4 regions of the Microbulbifer sp. ABF4_148 genome follow, and region 1 is predicted to be linked to each of the others. Evidence: predicted binding sites of a transcription regulator. Region 1 holds the regulator's gene; each other region holds the start of a gene.
What was found. Region 1 encodes LexA, which represses DNA repair genes until DNA is damaged. Its sites were predicted from a motif close to ACTGTNTNTANANACAGT; they were not measured.
Positions count from the first base shown of each region.

Region 2: the regulator LexA is predicted to act here: its motif matches at 2,504-2,521, upstream of ACXAD0_RS09295 (PA0069 family radical SAM protein).
Region 3: the regulator LexA is predicted to act here: its motif matches at 1,252-1,269, upstream of recA (recombinase RecA).
Region 4: the regulator LexA is predicted to act here: its motif matches at 3,459-3,476, upstream of ACXAD0_RS01635 (VRR-NUC domain-containing protein).

Region 1 covers NZ_JBSWUI010000001.1:2,595,178-2,599,934, forward strand. The annotation lists gene ACXAD0_RS11395 (DUF6586 family protein) at 1-458, shown strand, start outside; gene ACXAD0_RS11400 (hypothetical protein) at 524-781, shown strand; gene lexA (transcriptional repressor LexA) at 1,021-1,626, opposite strand; gene ACXAD0_RS11410 (LOG family protein) at 1,863-2,504, shown strand; gene ACXAD0_RS11415 (TetR/AcrR family transcriptional regulator) at 2,748-3,377, shown strand; gene nagZ (beta-N-acetylhexosaminidase) at 3,504-4,532, shown strand; gene ACXAD0_RS11425 (mechanosensitive ion channel family protein) at 4,694-4,757, shown strand, end outside.
Region 2 covers NZ_JBSWUI010000001.1:2,137,014-2,141,770, forward strand. The annotation lists gene gltS (sodium/glutamate symporter) at 164-1,366, shown strand; gene ACXAD0_RS09295 (PA0069 family radical SAM protein) at 1,381-2,472, opposite strand; gene ACXAD0_RS09300 (FMN-binding glutamate synthase family protein) at 2,664-4,217, shown strand; gene ACXAD0_RS09305 (cation:proton antiporter) at 4,257-4,757, shown strand, end outside.
Region 3 covers NZ_JBSWUI010000001.1:3,384,730-3,389,486, forward strand. The annotation lists gene ACXAD0_RS15010 (regulatory protein RecX) at 1-136, opposite strand, end outside; gene recA (recombinase RecA) at 165-1,196, opposite strand; gene ACXAD0_RS15020 (CinA family protein) at 1,323-1,829, opposite strand; gene ACXAD0_RS15025 (sodium:solute symporter) at 2,408-3,982, shown strand; gene ACXAD0_RS15030 (glucosamine kinase nucleotide-binding domain-containing protein) at 3,979-4,757, shown strand, end outside.
Region 4 covers NZ_JBSWUI010000001.1:384,881-389,637, forward strand. The annotation lists gene ACXAD0_RS01620 (YaiI/YqxD family protein) at 1-361, opposite strand, end outside; gene rep (DNA helicase Rep) at 580-2,613, shown strand; gene ACXAD0_RS01630 (hypothetical protein) at 2,630-3,292, opposite strand; gene ACXAD0_RS01635 (VRR-NUC domain-containing protein) at 3,538-4,757, shown strand, end outside.

The DNA.
Region 1 (4,757 bases):
TTGCCGCTGCCCTGAGGAAAGCCCAGCTTCTGCTGGATCTTGAAGCTGGGCCCCGCCTGCAAGCGGAGGCCTTACAGGAGGCGGTGGTGCTCCACCTGTGGCGGGGGGTGCAGTCCTTTCTCGCGGAGACGGCGTTTCAATTGCAGCTGGGTGAAGAGCCGCAAACGCCAGAAGCGCTTGCGAGTGCTGCTGAGAGGCGCGGCACCTATAGCGCTGAAGCACAGGAAATGCGGTTGCTGCTATCCGAGCCCGACAGTTGGCTGAGTCAGCTCAATGCCGTTTGGCAATCGCTCTGGCAGTTTCAGGGAGGGGATTCGGCGGCGGCTGAAGCCGGTGGGGATATCATTGCGGTGTCTTCCAGGCCTGCGCCTGAACTCAATGCCGGGGTGCTTAGAGAGTGGCGTAGTGCATTGAACGAGCTGGTTACCCGCCATCGCGCACAGTCCCAGGAGTGGTAGCTTCTTAAGCGCGATGACTCCTGCTGTGGTACACTGCGGGAAAATTGACGCTGAGGGAGAAGTGCATGTCCTCCGAGACTTTTGAAATCATTGAGCTGGCGAACGGTGATGTCGCTCTGCGCCGGGCGGGTGCACAGGGTGAAGAGCCGCTCGTACGTATCCACTTTTCCGAGATGAGCGCCGATTTTCTTCGTGAGCACAAAATTGCCGTGGCCAGGGCCATGCTCGAAGCCGGAATTGATGCTGTGCAAAATTTAGACAGTGTGTCTGCAGAGTTTTTCGACGAGGAAGAGCCTGAGCCGATCTCGCACACCATTCACTAATCCCCCCGCAATAAACCAGGGCTGGGTGGCACTATAGCTTCCGCACCAAGGCCTTGGTGGTTCGACTTCTCTCGTCCCATTTTTCTTTTCGTTTCTGACTAATGCGCGCCGATAGCGATGCGCAATGTTCAGGCTGTGGTTCTGACTTCCGCCAGACGCAATTCCGACGGGTAGCCAATAATGACGCGAGGCGCTTGGGGTGGAGATAGATGGGGCCCTGAGGCCCCAGGCGGGGATGCTCAGGGAGTCTGTCGGATGACGCCCACCGCGAGCCCTTCAATGGCAAATAGCTTGTCCCGCATATCGACCTGGATAATATCGAATTCGTCATTTTCGGGAAGCAGCTGCACCGTGGCTTGATTGCCTTTGCGCCTGAACCGCTTCACTGTGACTTCGTCTTCAATTCGGGCTACGACAATCTGTCCGTTACGCGCCTGATCGGTACGCTGGACCGCGAGCAAATCCCCATCAAGGATCCCGGCGTCGCGCATACTCATACCGTGCACTCGCAGGAGATAATCCGCGGGTGGGTGAAAGAAATCTGAGGGGAGATCGCAATAGTCTTCAATATTGGATTCCGCGAGGATTGGGTTGCCCGCTGCAACACGTCCGATAATCGGCAGGCCTGGTTGGTGGTCGGGGATTCGAATCCCGCGCGAGGCGCCGGCGACCATTTCAATCGCACCTTTTCGAGCGAGTGCCTTTAGATGCTCTTCCGCGGCATTGGGAGAGCGAAAACCTAATTGCTGCGCAATTTCGGCTCGGGTGGGTGGGTAGCCCGTTTCATCCATGTGGCTTTTGATCAGTTCAAGTACTTGAGCCTGTCGCGCGGTGAGATTGGTCATAATCGTTTCCCGTCGTCCCTTGGGCGTATCTGCGCAAACTGCATCGGTGACATCAAAATGCAGAGCGTCAGACGCTCGATAGTGGTCTGTATTTTTATACAGGTGCTGTGATTATATACAGAAACCGTTGCGGTGCAATCCCTGCCTGCCGCGGGTGAAATGCTGCTACTTTTATGACAAGTGGAGTCTCACGGCGCACCAGAACCCCATTTTTAGCGGATACAGGGACGATCGTAATGCTTGATGCAAAAATGCCGGAAGCCTGGCGCGTACTGCGGATTCAGTCCGAACTGGTGGATGGAATAGAGCGCCTGATTGCATTGAAGTGCGCGGTGACAGTGTTTGGAAGTGCAAGATTTCCACAGGGGAGTCCCGAGTACCAGCAGGGCATGCGTCTCGGTGAGCTGCTGGCGTCGAAAGGTATTCCCGTCATGACCGGGGGAGGGCCGGGTCTGATGGAGGCCTGCAATCGCGGGGCGTTTCCGCATGAGGGGATTTCCATCGGTCTGAATATCGAACTCCCTTTTGAGCAGGTACCAAATCCCTATCAGGACATCAGCCTGAACTTTCGTTACTTTTTTGTTCGCAAGTTTATGTTCGTCAAACATGCGGTGGGCTTTGTGGGTCTGCCCGGGGGCTACGGCACATTGGACGAGCTGTTCGAGGCACTGACTCTCGTGCAAACCAAAAAAGTGCAGAAGTTTCCCATTGTGCTCGTAGACAAGAAGTACTGGTCGGGCCTGCATCGCTGGCTGATAGATACGGTGCTTGAACGCGCGTGCATCGACTCTTCAGATTTGGAGCTGTTTCAGTTGGTCGACACCGTGGATGAGGCGGCTGACATCATCATTGAATACATGCAGACGTGTGAGATGTGAGCACGGACGGGCTTCATCATTCAATTACGAAAGTGACTCGTTTTTCAAAAGTTGTCACCGGGCTAGTGAAAATCATCTGTTAATTGTTAATTTTGTGTAAAAATTACGCTAATACGGGGCTATAGGTAGGTCGGGCATCCCAAAAGCGGTGTGGCGGCGCACAAATCTACAGGATGCCAGTCAGGGGAATTATGCTAACCTCCGGAATCAAAACGAGCGTTTTAATTGTTGGTTTGAATTCTCATGGCCCAGACAGATACCGTCAGCAGAATCCTCGACGCTGCCGAGGTGCTTTTCGCTGAGCGCGGATTTACCGAAACCTCTTTGCGGACGATCACCAGTACGGCTGGTGTGAACCTGGCGGCAGTGAATTACCATTTTGGGTCCAAGAAGGAGCTCATTCAGGCAGTCTTTGAGCGTTTTCTTACCCCGTTTACCGCCCGTCTCGAAGAGGAGCTCAATCGCCGCGCGGAGCAGGCCGGACACATCGAAGTAGAGGGGCTGCTTCAGAGTCTTTACAGCGGTGGTCTGGCGAGCCTGATTAAGGAGGGCCGGGATCCACAGCGCTTTATGCGATTGTTAGGACTTGCCTATACCCAGTATCAGGGGCATCTGCGCAAATTTATCGTCAGTCAATACGGCAATACTTACCGCCGGTTCGCGGGGCTGCTTGCCCAGGCGTTGCCCGGAGTGGATCCGGTCACGTTCTACTGGCGCCTATATTTCATGCTCGGCGCGACAATCTTCAGTTTGTCGAGCTTTGACGCCATCGACGCTATCCTCAGGGAGGATTTCGGTGCCGAAAGTAGCCTGGAGGAAACTCTGGACCGCATGGTGCCAGTCGCCGGCGCTATGCTGACTGCGCCAAAATAACCTATGCTCGCAAGGCTCCGCGCGGCAGAGAAAGGTCGGGCGGGTGAGCGAAAGGAAAGGTAAGCGGTTGCCCTTTCTGCTTGTCGGCCGCGCCCGTGGTTGTCACCCAGACTTTGAGAGGATGCTATGGCTGGGAATATCGGTCCGTTGATGGTGGACATAGAAGGTACGCGCCTGGTCGCTGAAGACAGGGAGCTACTAAGGAACCCCGTTGTTGGCGGCCTTATCTTTTTCGCACGGAACTTTGAAAGCCGGCAGCAGCTTGCCGAACTGGTCGCGGAGATCCGTGCCGAGCGCTCCGAGATACTCATCGCCGTCGATCAGGAAGGTGGGCGGGTACAACGCTTCAAGGAAGACGGATTCACCCGCATTCCATCCATGCAGCGGCTCGTCCGGAATGCGTCACATCAGCAGCTCCAGGATGTCGGCTGGCTGCTCGCTTCGGAGCTGATTGCACACGGCCTGGACTTCAGTTTCGCTCCGGTTCTGGATGCAGATGACCAGCATTGCCGCATTGTCGGCGATCGTAGTTTTTGTTCCGACCCTGCCGCTCTGGCAGAGATCGTTCGTCCGTTTATCCAGGGAATGCACGAAGCGGGCATGGCGACGACGGGCAAGCACTTCCCCGGCCACGGACATGTGCTGGAAGATAGTCATGAAGAGCTCCCGGAAGACGAGCGAGATCTGGAAACTGTGCTTGCAACCGATGCGTTGCCGTTCATTGAGTGCATTCGCGCGGGCGAGTTGGATGCCGTGATGCCGGCGCATATCCGCTTCGTTAAGGTCGATCAGCTCTCTGTCGGCTTTTCGCCCTATTGGTTGCAGGAAGTCTTGCGCCGGCGCCTGGGGTTTGAAGGGGTGATCTTCAGTGATGACCTGTCGATGGAGGGCGCGGGTGCTGCCGGCGGTTATGCCGCGCGTATCCGCGCTGCGATGGATGCCGGCTGCGATATGGGGATTGTGTGTAACAATCGTGCTGGTGCGTTGGCATGTGCAGAGGCACTGACAGGCTTCGAACAGCCCGCCGAGTCGGTACGCCGACTGGAGCGAATGCAAGCCCGGGGCGATGGAGTTTCCTGGGAGGAATTGGTCAAAAGCCCGCGCTGGCTTGAGACTCGTGGCTGGCTGGATCATCTGCTGGCCAGCGCTCAGTGAAGCCGCCGGGCCGGCGATTGGTTGTTGTTGATATTGACCGCAACCCGCCCATTTCATAGCCTCGCATTCGCAATAAATATTTCTGCTGTTACTCGGCCCGGCCTGTCAGCCGGGCCTGAGCTATTGGTGTCAGGGAGTTCCTGACTGACGGAGGGGTTGTGCTGGAATCGTTACAGGCCGCGCTGGCAGGCTGGTTTGGTGATCAGAGGGTGTGGATTATCACCA
Region 2 (4,757 bases), 460 kb from region 1:
TGCGGAACTGCACGACAGCGGGTTTTTTTGCAAATCCATGGCCTTTGCCTAGGGTATGTAAGATGGGCGGGGAGCCTATCCGTAGCAGGCTGCGCCGGGTGCCGGAGTGCGAGTGCGCTGCGTGTCGTCCGAGAAAACAGACAGATGCGGGCAGGAAGCCTATATGGAGCAGGTGCTTGACACCCGACAGACCCTGATCGTCGCGATTCTCGTTCTGTTTGTGGGCAAATTCCTGACGAAGAAAGTCGGTCTTTTGCGCCATTTCAATATCCCCGATCCTGTTAGCGGCGGTTTGCTGGCGTCCCTGACGCTGACGGCGATGTACTTTATCGCCGACTATTCCGTGTCATTTACCATGACCCAGCGCGATTCCTTTCTGGTCATATTCTTTACCTGTATCGGCCTGTCTTCGCGCCTGAGCAGCTTGTTGGCCGGTGGGAAAACCCTGTTGATTCTGCTGGGACTTGCGGTGGTGATGTTGTTCCTGCAGAACTTCACCGGCATGGCCGTTACCGCTGTCAGCCATCTCGAGCCCGAGGTGGGTTTCCTGGGGGGAAGTGTCTCCCTGAGTGGTGGCCATGGGACGGCAATCGCATGGGCGCCGATCTTCGCCACAGAATACGGTATCCACAATGCCATGGAGCTGGGTATCGCCTGCGCGACCTTTGGGCTAGTGCTGGGGGGGATTGTCGGCGGACCGATCGCCCGGTTCCTGATCGATCGCTTCAATCTCAAGTCGACCAGTGACGACTATCTCGTTGTGGGGGTGCCCCAGGCCGGGGAGAAAGAGCCCATCGATATCGATTCGGTACTGAACGCGATACTGGTCATCAGTGTGGCAATCGGCCTCGGGATACACCTGAACCACTGGATTGCCAAGCTCGGGCTGCAGCTTCCCATGTTTGTGAGTTGTCTGTTTGCCGGGATCGTGCTCACCAACACCATTCCGCTCGTGTTCAAGCAGGTCCGCTGGCCTACGGGAACACCCATTCTGGCATTGATTTCCGATCTGACCCTCGGCCTGTTCCTGTCGATGTCGCTGATGAGCCTGCAGCTTTGGACCCTACTGGACCTGGCGGGCATGATGGTGTTGCTGCTCGTTTCCCAGGTCGTCATGATCTCCCTGTTCGTGATTTTTGTGGTCTTCCCGCTCATGGGGCGAACTTACGATGCCGCGGTCATTTCTGCTGGATATGCCGGATTGGCATTGGGCGCTACCCCGACCGCAATCGCCAATATGACGGCGGTGACGGAGCGGTATGGCGCTGCGCCGCAGGCTTTTCTCGTGGTACCTCTAGTCGGAGCGTTCTTTATCGACATCGCCAATGCATTCGTAATCAATGTGATGCTGAAGCTCTTCAGCTGAACCCTGTCCAGGGCCTATCCAAACAGATCGCCCTGATCTCCGGGCTGGGGTGGCGGCGCGAAGCGCTGGCTGTCCAGGCGCCGATGGTTCTCATTCAGACCCAGCTGCTTGCAGGCAATGCGGAAGCGTCGTTGCAGCAGTTGGGCAAATACGCCGGTGCCAGTCTGTCGCTGGGAGAAATCACTCTGGTAATCCTTGCCGTCGCGGCTTTGCTGGACAAGGCTCATGACGTGGCTGGCACGTTCCGGATAGTGCACGGCAAGCCACTGGCGAAACAGCGGGCTGACTTCATGGGGTAAACGGAGCAGCACATAAGCCGCCTGAGTTGCGCCCGCATCGTGGGACCGGGCCAGGATACTTTCCAGCTCACAATCGTTGAGTGCGGGAATCATCGGGGCTGCCATCACGGCGGTGGGAACGCCGGCTCCGGCCAGGGCTTCAATAGTGCGCAGCCTGGCAGTGGGGCTGGCGGTGCGCGGTTCCAGTTTACGTTTCAGGTCTTTGCACAGGGTGGTCACACTCACGGCAACGTGACAGAGATTTTCCTGCGCCATTTCCGCGAGTAGCGGCAGGTCACGCAAGATCAGTTGGCTCTTGGTCACGATGGTCACCGGCTGCCGATAGCGCAGCATCACTTCCAGTAGCTGTCGGGTTATCTGCTGATCGCGTTCCAGCGGCTGGTAGGGGTCCGTGTTGCTCCCCAGGGCGATCGGGCGGCAGCGGTAGCTCGGCTTGCGCAAGGCAGTTTCGAGCAGTCTGGCGGCATTGGCCTTGTAAAACAGGCGGGTTTCAAAGTCGAGCCCGGGTGACAGATCCATATAGGCATGAGCCGGACGCGCATAACAGTAGACGCAGCCGTGCTCGCATCCCCGGTAGGGATTGATCGACTGGTCGAACGGCAGGTCCGGGGAGCGATTGGTCGCGATAATGCTTTTGGCCTTTTCTTCAATCGCCTCTGTCAGTACGCGCTCCAGCGGTTCCAGATCTGTCTCCCAGCCATCGCTTTCCCGTGTGCTGACCTGGCTGATAAACCGGCCGGCCAGGTTACTGACCACACCGCGTCCGGTGTGGATCTGCACAGGGTTGTCGGGGTGGTCATTCGCCATGATTGCAGAGCGTGGTTGGGTACTTCTGTATGCTGTATATGCGTACAGTCTATTGGCGTTAGCGGGTTGATGCAACCTCTGGCTGCGGTTGCGTTGAGATCAGTGCAAGGAATCTGGGGGAGGCATACAATGGGAAGATTGTCGGCAGTATTGCGACCGTTTGAAGCCAGCGTGCGTCGGGAGAGCATTTCATGGATCTGGAGGCTGTTGCCACAATCAAGGCGTTTGCCGTCAATGTGTTACAGGTGTTCGCGTTGCTGTTTGCCTTCGGGCTGGTGGTACTCGTCCTCTATGTGATTTACCTGTATGCCGCCGACGTTACCCAGAAGAAACATGCGATCCGCCGTAACTATCCTGTTATCGGTCGCTTTCGCTATCTGTTTGAGCACCTCGGGGAATTTTTCCGGCAGTACTTTTTTGCCCTGGACCGGGAGGAAATGCCGTTTAACCGTGCCCAGAGAAACTGGGTTTACCGGGCGGCCAAAAATGTCGACTCTACGGTGGCTTTTGGCTCCACCCGCCCCCTGAACCAGCCCGGGGACGTGATCTTTTTGAACCACCCGTTTCCCACGCTGGCCAAGGATGCCGTGCCGCCAAAGGCGGTGACTGTGGGAGAGGGTTACGCCGAGAAACCCTATACCACCAGCGCATTTTTCAACATTTCCGGAATGAGCTTTGGCGCGTTGTCCGCGCCCGCGGTGAGGGCGCTGTCCCGGGGAGCGCGGGAAGCGGGTATCTGGCTCAACACCGGGGAGGGTGGCCTGTCGGATCATCATCTTGAAGGCGGTTGCGATATCGTGTTTCAGATCGGTACCGCAAAGTACGGGGTGCGGGATGAGCACGGCCACCTGTCCGATGAGCGTCTGGCCGAGGTGGCGTCTCACAAACAGGTGCGCATGTTTGAGCTGAAACTTTCGCAGGGCGCCAAGCCTGGTAAGGGCGGGATCCTGCCAGCGGTGAAAGTCACTGAGGAAATTGCCCGGGTGCGGGGCATCCCGGTGGGAAAGGATTCGATCAGTCCCAATGGCCATCCGGAGTTTCATGACGTCGGTGGATTGCTGGATATGATCCAGCATATCCGCGAGGTAACGGGCAAGCCTGTGGGCTTCAAGACGGTTGTCGGTGTCAGTGACTGGTTGTATGAACTGTGCGAGTTGATTTTACAGCGCGGACTGGAGTCCGCCCCTGACTTTATCACTATCGACAGTGCCGACGGTGGTAGTGGTGCGGCGCCGCAAAGCTTGATGGATTATATGGGGCTGCCCCTGAATCGCAGCTTGCCGCTGGTGATTGATATCCTGGCGCAATATGGATTACGTGATCGGGTCAAAGTCGTTTGCGCCGGCAAACTCCTGACCCCCTCAATGGTGGCTTGCGCGCTGGCGGTGGGCGCAGACTTCGTCAACTGCGGGCGCGGTTTTATGTTTGCACTAGGCTGTATTCAGGCGATGCAATGCAACCGTAATACCTGTCCCACCGGGGTAACGACCCATGACCCGGACTTGCAACAAGGACTCGATCCGATGAGCAAGGCTGACAGGGTCGCGAACTATGCGCGCAACATGACGCATGAAGTCGGCGTGATCGCGCATTCCTGTGGTGTCAGGGAGCCCCGTCAGCTGCGTCGCCACCATGTGGAAGTGATTAATGAGCGCGGTGTTGCCGTGCCATTGAGTGTTTCGGTACCGGAAATAAAGCCTGCATCGGTGATTGCCAGCGATCGAGACGATTCACGCGACGGATAGTGTTGGCGCTCGAAACAAGGATGCTAGAGGTATACAGGGATGTCTGGAGTGACAACACTGGTTGGCCAGGGCCTGTATATGGCCGTTGCCGCAGTCGTCGGTCTGGGTCTGGCCAGGCTATTGCGCACGGACAATACCCTCGGCTGCCTGATTGCCGGTGTCGGTGCCGGCATGCTGTTGCCATTGCTGGACTTTGATACCGGTATCCGGGCCAGCAACCTGCAGGAACTGGTTTTCTTCGTCATTCTTCCCATCCTCATCTTTGAGGCAGCCTGGCAGATCGAGCCGGCGACGCTCCGACGGTGGCTCGCGCCCATCCTGTTATTCAGTACGTTGGGGGTGATTATCTGTGGTGCGGTGATTGCCTTGATCACCTACTACGGCATGAACCACCCCTCAGGATTTCCCTGGACAGCGGCGTTGCTCACCGGCGCTATCCTCGCCGCTACCGATCCCGTAGCGGTGGTCAGTAAGTTACGTGACAGCGATGCCGATGACGATCTGTTGACGCTGGTCGAGGGAGAGAGCCTGTTCAATGAT
Region 3 (4,757 bases), 790 kb from region 1:
ACAGCGTATCAAAGTCGGCTTCGGGGAAACGGGACGAGAGCTTCTGCTGAAGCTCGAGACGTGAGTGCTCACGACGGGAAAGCAACTCAAGCGCTGCGTTAAACAGCGCCTGAGCAGGATCGGGTTCAGAAAACACGTAGGAAAACTATGCTAAAGACCAGAGATTAGCCCTCCGGGGCTTCTTCCGCTTCTTCAGCGGCAGGGACAACATCACCCAGCAGCTGGGCGCGCAGCAAACCTTCAATCTCTTCACGAACCGCCTGATTCTCTTTCAGGAATTTGACTGCATTGGCCTTACCCTGGCCAATTTTGTCGCCTTTGTAGCTGTACCAGGCGCCGGCCTTGTCGACCAGACCAAGCTTCACGCCGTAATCAACGATTTCGCCCAGCAGGTTGATGCCTGCCCCGTACATGATCTGGAATTCGGTCTGGGTAAAGGGCGGCGCTACCTTGTTCTTGACGACTTTCACCCGGGTCTCGTTACCGACAATCTCATCCCCTTCCTTGACGGCGCCAATACGGCGGATGTCGAGACGCACAGATGAGTAGAATTTCAGCGCGTTACCCCCGGTCGTGGTTTCAGGAGAACCGAACATCACACCGATCTTCATTCTGATCTGGTTGATAAATATACACAGGGTGTTGGTGTTCTTGATGTTACCGGTCAGTTTACGCAGGGCCTGGGACATCAGGCGAGCCTGCAGACCAACATGGGAATCCCCCATTTCGCCTTCAATTTCGGCGCGAGGCGTCAACGCTGCTACGGAGTCAACAATCAGAACATCCACCGCACCGGAACGCACCAGCATGTCGGTGACTTCCAGAGCCTGCTCACCGGTATCCGGCTGGGAAACGATCAGCTCATCAACGTTAACGCCAAGCTTTTCGGCATAAATCGGATCCAGCGCATGCTCCGCATCCACAAATGCACAGGTACCGCCATTACGCTGAGCTTCTGCAATAACCTGCAGGGTCAGGGTGGTCTTACCAGAAGATTCAGGGCCATAGATTTCAACGATTCGGCCGCGCGGCAGGCCACCGATACCCAGCGCAACATCGAGACCCAGGGAGCCGGTGGAAATCGCCGGAATACGCTCGCGCTCTTTATCGCCCATGCGCATCACAGTGCCCTTGCCGAACTGGCGCTCGATCTGTGAAAGCGCCGCCTGAAGTGCCTTGTCTTTGTTGGAGTCCATGACCTTACCCGTGTACTTAAGCATTGATTGTTGGGGGCAAGCTTAACGAAGGATTACTGTATAAGCAACCAGTAATCTGATTTGGCGATCATTGCTGCCAAAACGTACATTTCGCACAAAAACCACTCAAACCTCATGGGACTCCACCACCCGAAGAACACCACGCAATGCCTCGACCACCGTTTGATGCTGCACCTCTGATCTTCCCCCCACAAAGTGCCAGCAACGGGCATCGATCTCCATGGGCTCCTGGCCCTCCGCATGGGCGATAGCGATCCACACAGTGCCGACCGGCTTTTCTTCAGAGCCGCCGTCGGGTCCGGCAACCCCGCTTACCGCAACGGCGATATTGGCGTCCATCAACATCAGCGCCCCACTCGCCATCTGACGAGCGACCTGCTCGCTGACCGCACCAAATTGATCAAGGTCGCCCTCGGTCACCGACAGCAGGTCACGTTTTATACGATTGGCATAGCTCACCACACTCCCCTCGAACCAGGCCGAAGCACCGGCAACTGAGGTGATCGCCGCGGCAATGGCGCCCCCGGTGCAGGACTCCGCTGCAGTGACGGTCCAGCCCCTCACGTCCAGCGCCTCCCCCAGCTGCGCTGCCAGATTTGTCAGGTCCACCATGGCCACAGTCTCTCGTCTTCTATCAATAAAGAAGCCAGCATACCGGCTTCTCCATTTCAGCAACATCGCGTTTGCGCCGGTAAGCGACCGCAATAGCCGACGGCGCAGCGACACATCTGCCGCCCGCGACGATGGAAGGCCAAGTTCGCAAGACAATTCAATCGGGAAAAAAACGGGGGGCAAAGCCCCCCAAGAAGCCAATTCGTTCGGAAGGGGAATTCCAGAATTGGAAGGTTCAAGGTGAAACCCGGTGGAGAATCCCGGAACGTCTTGCGCCCCAACCCTCACCGAGAGTTGTCCAGCAGACCAATGATCCAAGAGAAATCATTATTTGATGCAGACCGGACATATCGAATATATTATTCATTATTCAGCAGATCAACCCTCTGCTCGAATAAATAATTCCAAGGGGTGCGTGGAACGCCGGAAAATAAGACCGACGTGCAGCGGGACTATCGGCGGTGCCGATGGCACTCTGCTTGCGCGCACAGGGGGCGAAAGTTACCAATACACCCCTTAGCGACGAACCAAGAATGACCAGGCGGGCGAATTCCCGCTGACAACGCGAGCGTAATTTAATGGAGCTGCAGTTTACCGGACTGGACTGGGGAATCTTTGCCGCCTACCTGGCGATGCTGGCGGGGTCCGGCTGGTACTTTAGTCAGGCAAGATCGCAGGATTCGAGGGATTACTTCCTCGCCCATAACAGCATGCCCATGTGGATGGTGGCCATCTCGACGCTGGCTACCACCCAGTCGGCAGCCACCTTCCTTGGCGGTCCGGACATGGGTTATCGGGGTGACCTCACCTACCTCTTTACCAATCTCGGCGCAGTGATGGCCGCCGTCTTTGTTGCCCACTACCTGGTGCCGCGCTTTTATGCCAACAAAGTGACCACGGTCTATGAATTGCTGCAGACCCGCTTCGGGGAATCCGCCAATCTGTCTGCCGGCTCCATGTATCTGCTCGGACGGGTTTTTGCCAGCGGTGCACGTCTGTATATGGCTGCGATTGCGGTGTCGATGATCCTGTTTAACGACATCGCAGCCAACAACGTGATCACTGCCGTGGTGCTGTTAACCCTAGCCGGGCTGCTGCAAACCCTGATCGGTGGCGTTCGCTCCGTCATCCAGAGCGACGTTTTGCAGTGCATGGTGTATGTCTCTGCCGCGTTCGCGGTTGGCGGGGTTTTGCTCTGGCAAATCCCTGCAGACCTGGGCCAGATCCAACAGGCCCTGGCCTCCCCCGCCTCTGGTGAAGCCTCCAAGCTAACGCTGATTGATACCAGCTGGGACCTCAGCAAACCATTCACCCTATGGACCACCTTCACAGGATTCTTGCTGCTGAATATTGCCGCGTTTGGCATGGATCAGGATGTCACCCAACGCCTGCTGACCTGCAAGACGCCCCGCGACGGTTCCCGTGCAGTGCTGTACTCGGTCATTATGGTGGCGCCAGTCATGGCCGTGTTTATGGGTATCGGCTTGCTGCTGTACGTCTTCTACCAGAGCCCAGAACTGATGGGCGGCATGGCGGTCTCGCAACCGGAAGGGGGCGATGTCACCGTCTTTATGCACTATGTCCTGCACGAAATGCCTGCCGGCCTCCGCGGCCTGGTCACCATCGGCGTGATTGCCGCGGCCCTTTCCACCCTGAATTCCAGCCTGAATTCCATGGCCAGCGTGCTCACCGAAGACCTTTACAGAAAGTGGCTTTCCGTCAAAGGTATCGAAAAATCCCCGGGACACTTTGTGATCGCGGGACGCTGCGGCATGGCGATCGTTGCTGCAACGCTGGCCGGCATGGCTGTGCTCTGCTTCTTCTGGCAGCAATTCAGTAACCTGCCGCTCCTCACGTTTGCACTTTCGGTCATGGTCTACGCCTACTCCGGCTTGCTCGGGGTGTTCTTCACCGCAATGTTCACCCGACGCGGGAACGCGATCAGCACGATCCTGGCACTTATTGCCGGGTTCCTGGTCACCCTCCTCATGGAACCGTGGATGATCAGCCGGTTGACCGGCAGTGCGGAGCCGATCCTGATTGCCTTCACCTGGAAACTCTGCCTTGGCACGCTGGTTTCCTTCGCTGTATGTGCGCTGGGCAAACCTGCATCACAGAATGTCGAGTCCACAGCGAAGGAAGTCGCGGCATGACAACGTTTTATCTGGGCATTGATGGCGGAGCGACCAAGACGCTTGCGAGGCTCGGCCGGCGCGAGCGACTTGAGGACGATGCCTTTAACCAGGTATTGAGTGAGGTGCGCGTAGCAGGCAGCTCGCTGACACATGATCGTCCGGCCGCCATTAATAATCTGGTGGCAGTCTGTAAACAGTTGCTTACCCGCCAACCGATCAAGCCACAGCAAATCACCCTGGCCTGCGGCGTTGCCGGAGCCGGTAACCCGACGGCCTCCTCGCAACTTAAAGCGCGCCTGGAGCAATTAGGGTTCGCGCGGGTGATCGTCACGTCGGATGCGCAAACGTCACTGCTTGGCGCCGGTGCGGGCATGCCGATCGTCACCGTGGCGATTGGCACCGGCTCGGTGGCCATGCGCCTGGACCGCGACGGCTCTATCCATCAGGTGGGCGGTTGGGGACTCGCAGTTGGCGACGAAGGCAGCGGCGCGGCCATCGGCAAAAGTGCGGTGCGCGCATTACTGTGGGAACTCGATCTGCAGGGGCGCGCCTCGAGCCCCTTGAGCCAGCTGGTCATGCGAGAAGTCGGCACCCGTCGCTCGGAAATTCTGCCCTGGCTCCAGCAGGCCGGCGCATGTGAATACGCCGCCCTCGCCCCGATCATTTTTGCCCATGAAAGCCGATGCGACACTGCCAGAAGAATCATTCTCGAGACCGCACGGCAGGTGGACCAATTGATTACCGCGGCCACCAATGGTGCCGACCTACCGCTGGCCATTCTCGGGGGCCTGGC
Region 4 (4,757 bases), 2.2 Mb from region 1:
CACTGGCACGCATGGTGTCCATAAAGTCGCGCATATTGAGTCGTGCACGGATGTTCGCCGCGGTATGACGTTCTCCCCGCGGACTGAGTGCGGTCGCCCCTTTCTCAATGACCTCTGCAGCCAGGGGGATGTCACTGGTGATCACCAGGTCTCCGGCCGCGCAGCGACGCACGATCTCGTTATCCGCGACATCAAATCCGGAAGTCACCTGCACCGATCGGATCACCTGCGAGGGCGGTACCCGCATGTATTGATTGGCCACCAGCGTCGTCTCAGTACCGGTGCGCTCCGCCGCACGGAACAGGATCTCGCGAATCACCACCGGGCAGGCATCCGCGTCCACCCAAATTTTCGCCCCCATGGGCACCTCCTCCCAACACATGTCATATGCCCGCTGGGCGCGGGCAGGCCTCTTTATAGCCAATCCCTGCGGTGCTGGCTATGAACACAATCCGGCGCCGCAGTCGCAAATGAATCCATGGTCTGCCGATTGCAGGTCAACGGAACCCGCGCCCCCTGATAGAATGCGGAGCCTGAATGCTCCACGTGGGGCTCAATCACCCGGAAGTCGCGTTACCCATGACCCAGCTCAACCCCCGCCAGGCGGAGGCAGTGAAATATGTAGACGGCCCCTGCCTGGTTCTGGCGGGTGCCGGCTCCGGCAAGACCAGTGTAATCACCCGCAAGATTGCCTACCTGATCGAAGAGTGTGGATTCGCTGCGCGCAACATTGCCGCCCTGACCTTCACCAACAAGGCGGCGCGGGAAATGAAGGAGCGGGTGAGCAAGCTACTGCGCGGCGCCGACGGCAAGAGCAGCAAGGCCTCGCATGGACTGACCGTCTCTACGTTCCATAACCTGGGCCTGAACATCCTCCGCAAGGAATACCGCACCGCCGGCTTCAAACCCGGATTTTCGATCTTCGATGCGGAAGATGCACGCGCACTCATCAAGGAGCTGATGCTACGCGATGGTGACCTGGACACCGACCTGCTGGACCGGGTACAGAACCAGATTTCCAACTGGAAAAACGACATGCTCATGCCGCGCGACGCCATGGCGCAGGCGCAAAGTGCGGGAGAACAGGCCATCGCGGTGGCCTATGGTCGCTATTGTGATGCCCTCAAGGCGTACAACGCGGTGGACTTCGATGACCTGATTCTACTGCCGGTGCAACTGTTCGACAGCGATCCGGAACTGCTGCAACGCTGGCGCAAAAAGATCCGCTACCTGCTGGTGGATGAGTACCAGGACACCAACAACTCCCAGTACCTGCTGGTGAAAATGCTGGTGGGCGGCCGCGGCGGCCTGACCGTGGTAGGCGACGACGACCAGTCGATTTACGCCTGGCGCGGCGCACGCCCGGAAAACATGAGCCAGCTGCAAGTCGACTTTCCCAACCTGCGCCTGATCAAGCTGGAACAAAACTATCGCTCCACCAGCCGCATCCTGCGCGTCGCCAACCACCTGATTGCGCACAACCCCCACGACTTCGACAAGGCACTCTGGTCCGACCGCGGCCTCGGCGAGGAAATCCGGGTAGTGAAAGTGCCGAATGAAAACGAAGAGGCGGAGCGGGTTGCCAATGAGATCTTCCTGCAGCGCGCCCGGCGCGGTGCGAAATTCATGGACTTCGCGGTGCTCTACCGCGGCAACCATCAGGCGCGCCTGATCGAAATGAAATTGCAGGAGAACCAGATTCCCTACCAGATGTCCGGTGGCACCTCGTTTTTTGCCCGTGCGGAGATCAAGGACGTGATGGCCTACCTGCGTCTGCTGGTGAACCCGGATGACGACAACGCCTTCCTGCGCATCATCAATACCCCGCGCCGCCAGATCGGTACCAGCTCCCTCGAGGCGCTGGGCAATTATGCCAAGGGCCGCGAGATTTCCATGTTCGCCGCCTGTAGCGAGCTCGGCTTTCGCGAGCACATCAACGAACAGGGCTACGAGCGCCTGAACCGGTTTGCCCTGTGGCTCGAAGGCGTGCAGCGCAATTGCCGCGAAAATACCGCCGAAACCGCACTGCGCGAAATGCTCGACGATATCGATTACCAGGGTTGGTTGTCGCAGAACGCCAGTAGCGAGAAAGTGGCCGAGAAGCGCATGGAAAATGTGTACTGGCTGCTGGAAAGCCTGAACAAAATCATGGAAGGCACCGACGACGAACTGGAACAGGATATCCGCCTCGAGCAGGCCATTTCCAAGTTGATCCTGCGCGACATGCTCGACCGTCAGGAAGAAGAGGAAGCGACCGACAAGGTCAGCCTGATGACCCTGCACGCCGCCAAGGGTCTGGAATTCCCCCACGTGTTTATGATCGGCATGGAAGAAAACCTGCTGCCGCACCGCAACAGCATCGAAGACGACAATATCGAGGAAGAGCGCCGCCTGACCTATGTCGGCATTACCCGTGCGCAACGCACGCTGATGATGACCCTGGCCGGCAAGCGCAAGCAGTTCGGAGAAACCCAGGACACCACCCCCAGCCGCTTTATCGAAGAGCTGCCGGAGGAAGACATTATTCTGGAAGGTTTCGGCCAGGCCACGCCGGAGCAAAATCAGGCAAAGGGTGAGGAGACGCTGGGGTCGCTGCTGAGTATGTTCGACTAACCTTTCACACTTTTGCCTATGCAGGCGTATTTGCCCGCGGCTGGGCATCCTGGATCATTTGATACACCACGGACAGTGCAATCATTTCCGCAGCGAGCGCCACGTTGACGAAGATACTGATAAAAATATCAGAGTAGGGAAGCAGGCTCGCGACCAATACCGGAATTGAAAAGATGGCAGGTACGACCAAAACCACCAGCAGCATCAAGAGCTGATGATTTGCGGTGGCCTGCCACGCTTGCCGCAACGTCATCGGCTTGTCCGCCGCCGCGGCAGGTAACACGAGACACAAACGGCCGACACCCCAGCCGATCAAGAGCACACCGACTAACGTTGCCGCGATCGAATCCGCTGTCAGCATCGTCAGCGCGAGGATCGCCATGCCAAACCCCAGAAACTTCAACAGAAAGCGGGTTTCTCGCCATGTCCACGCCCTCAGTCCCCAGGCGGGCATCGACCCTGCGGGCATCAGGACAATGCGTATTGCGGTAATCGCGACAACGATCTGGAGGCACAGGGTAACTATCGCCACCACGATCGCGGCAATCGAAGTAGCGCGCTGAGACAGGACATCGATCAGTAGAAGGGCGAGAAACGGCCACGCCAATGCCTGCAGCAACGCTGTTGCGTGCCGCGTGATCGCTTGAAAAGTTCCAATCAATACTTTGCCGAACCCCATTACGGATGCTCCCGCTCCTTGTGCCGTGTACTGATGTCATGTGCACTGCTTCGATGGATTATATGAGGACCGCATCCGCCAATACCACCTTACCCTGTCCTGCCGTCGCGCTTCGCACCGGTCACGCCCGGGCAGTCATTATCGGGTTTGTACCGAAGACGCCCATGCTGTATAAAAACACAGCTATATCTTACGCAAGCAATTGAACCCCTCATCTGCAGCTCAATAAAGAATGACTCCTCGCCATGGAATCTCCTGTCGAACTGGCACCCGACTATTACCTGGAAAACTTCCAGGCCCTGATGCAGTTTGTCGCCGACCGCTATATGGACCTCCTGTCGGCGGAAGAGCAACGGTTTTACGACGCCTTTCGCGCCCAGGGTGTTGATGCTCAGCGCCTTTACGTACGCCTGCTATCGCGCAAGGGCGTACCTTCCGGGGCGGGCGCCCTGTTCCGCCTCGGCAAGCTGAAGTATGAAGAGATTACCGATCTCTCCACAGCAGTGGACCAGCTGCATGCGGACGGCCTTCTGCGAATAGATCCCGAGCAGGGGGCAGGCGCACTGCTCCCCCTGTTCACCAAGCCCGAGCTCGTTGCCCGCGCACCTGTCCCGCAAGCAAAAAATCTCAAGCGCGATGCTTTGGAACAGGCGCTGCTCGAGCATCATGACGATCGTATGCTGAGAACCCGGTTAACTCGGGATGAGACCATTTTGGCAGTACAGTCGGCAGAGCATTTCGATACCTTCCGGTTGCTGTTTTTTGGCAACCTGCATCAGGATCTGACCGATTATGTGCTCCGCGACCTGGGGCTGTACCGCTATGAACGTTATCCGCTGGATCGGAACAACCTGCCGTTTCGCTCGCGCGACCAGCTGGACCTCCATCGGCAGTACTATCGCTGTCTGGAAGATCTCGACAGCGCACTGGAAACCGGTACCGATGCCATCCTCATGCTGGCAGAGGCGCTGCCCGATTCTCATCCCGAGGATGCGACCCTGGACCGCCGGCTGGATCGACTGCGCCTGACGCTGGCGCGACAGCTGGAACGACTCGATGCGCTCGCAGAGGCCGATCAACTCTACCGGCACTGTGGTCGGCCACCCGCGCGTGAACGACGCGCCCGTATCGCCGTGACCCGGGGCGACGGTGACGCCGGGCTGGCTCTGTGCCGGCAAATTCTGCAGCAGCCCGCCAACGAGGCGGAGCAATTATTTGCAGAAAGTTTCGGCCATCGCACCGCCAAAAAACTTGGACAGCAAGCGCACTGGCCCGCTCCCCGGCGCTATACCGCACCGACCGAAACGGTGAGATTGGCGCAGACCGATGAACGCGTGGAGCTGGTCGCCGCCGAGTATCTGGAAGGAGAAGCGTCCGGAAGCGGAGACTGTTTCTGGGTCGAGAATATGCTGTTCAATGGCATGCTGGGTCTGTACTTATGGGACCAGGTCTTCGCGCCGGTTCC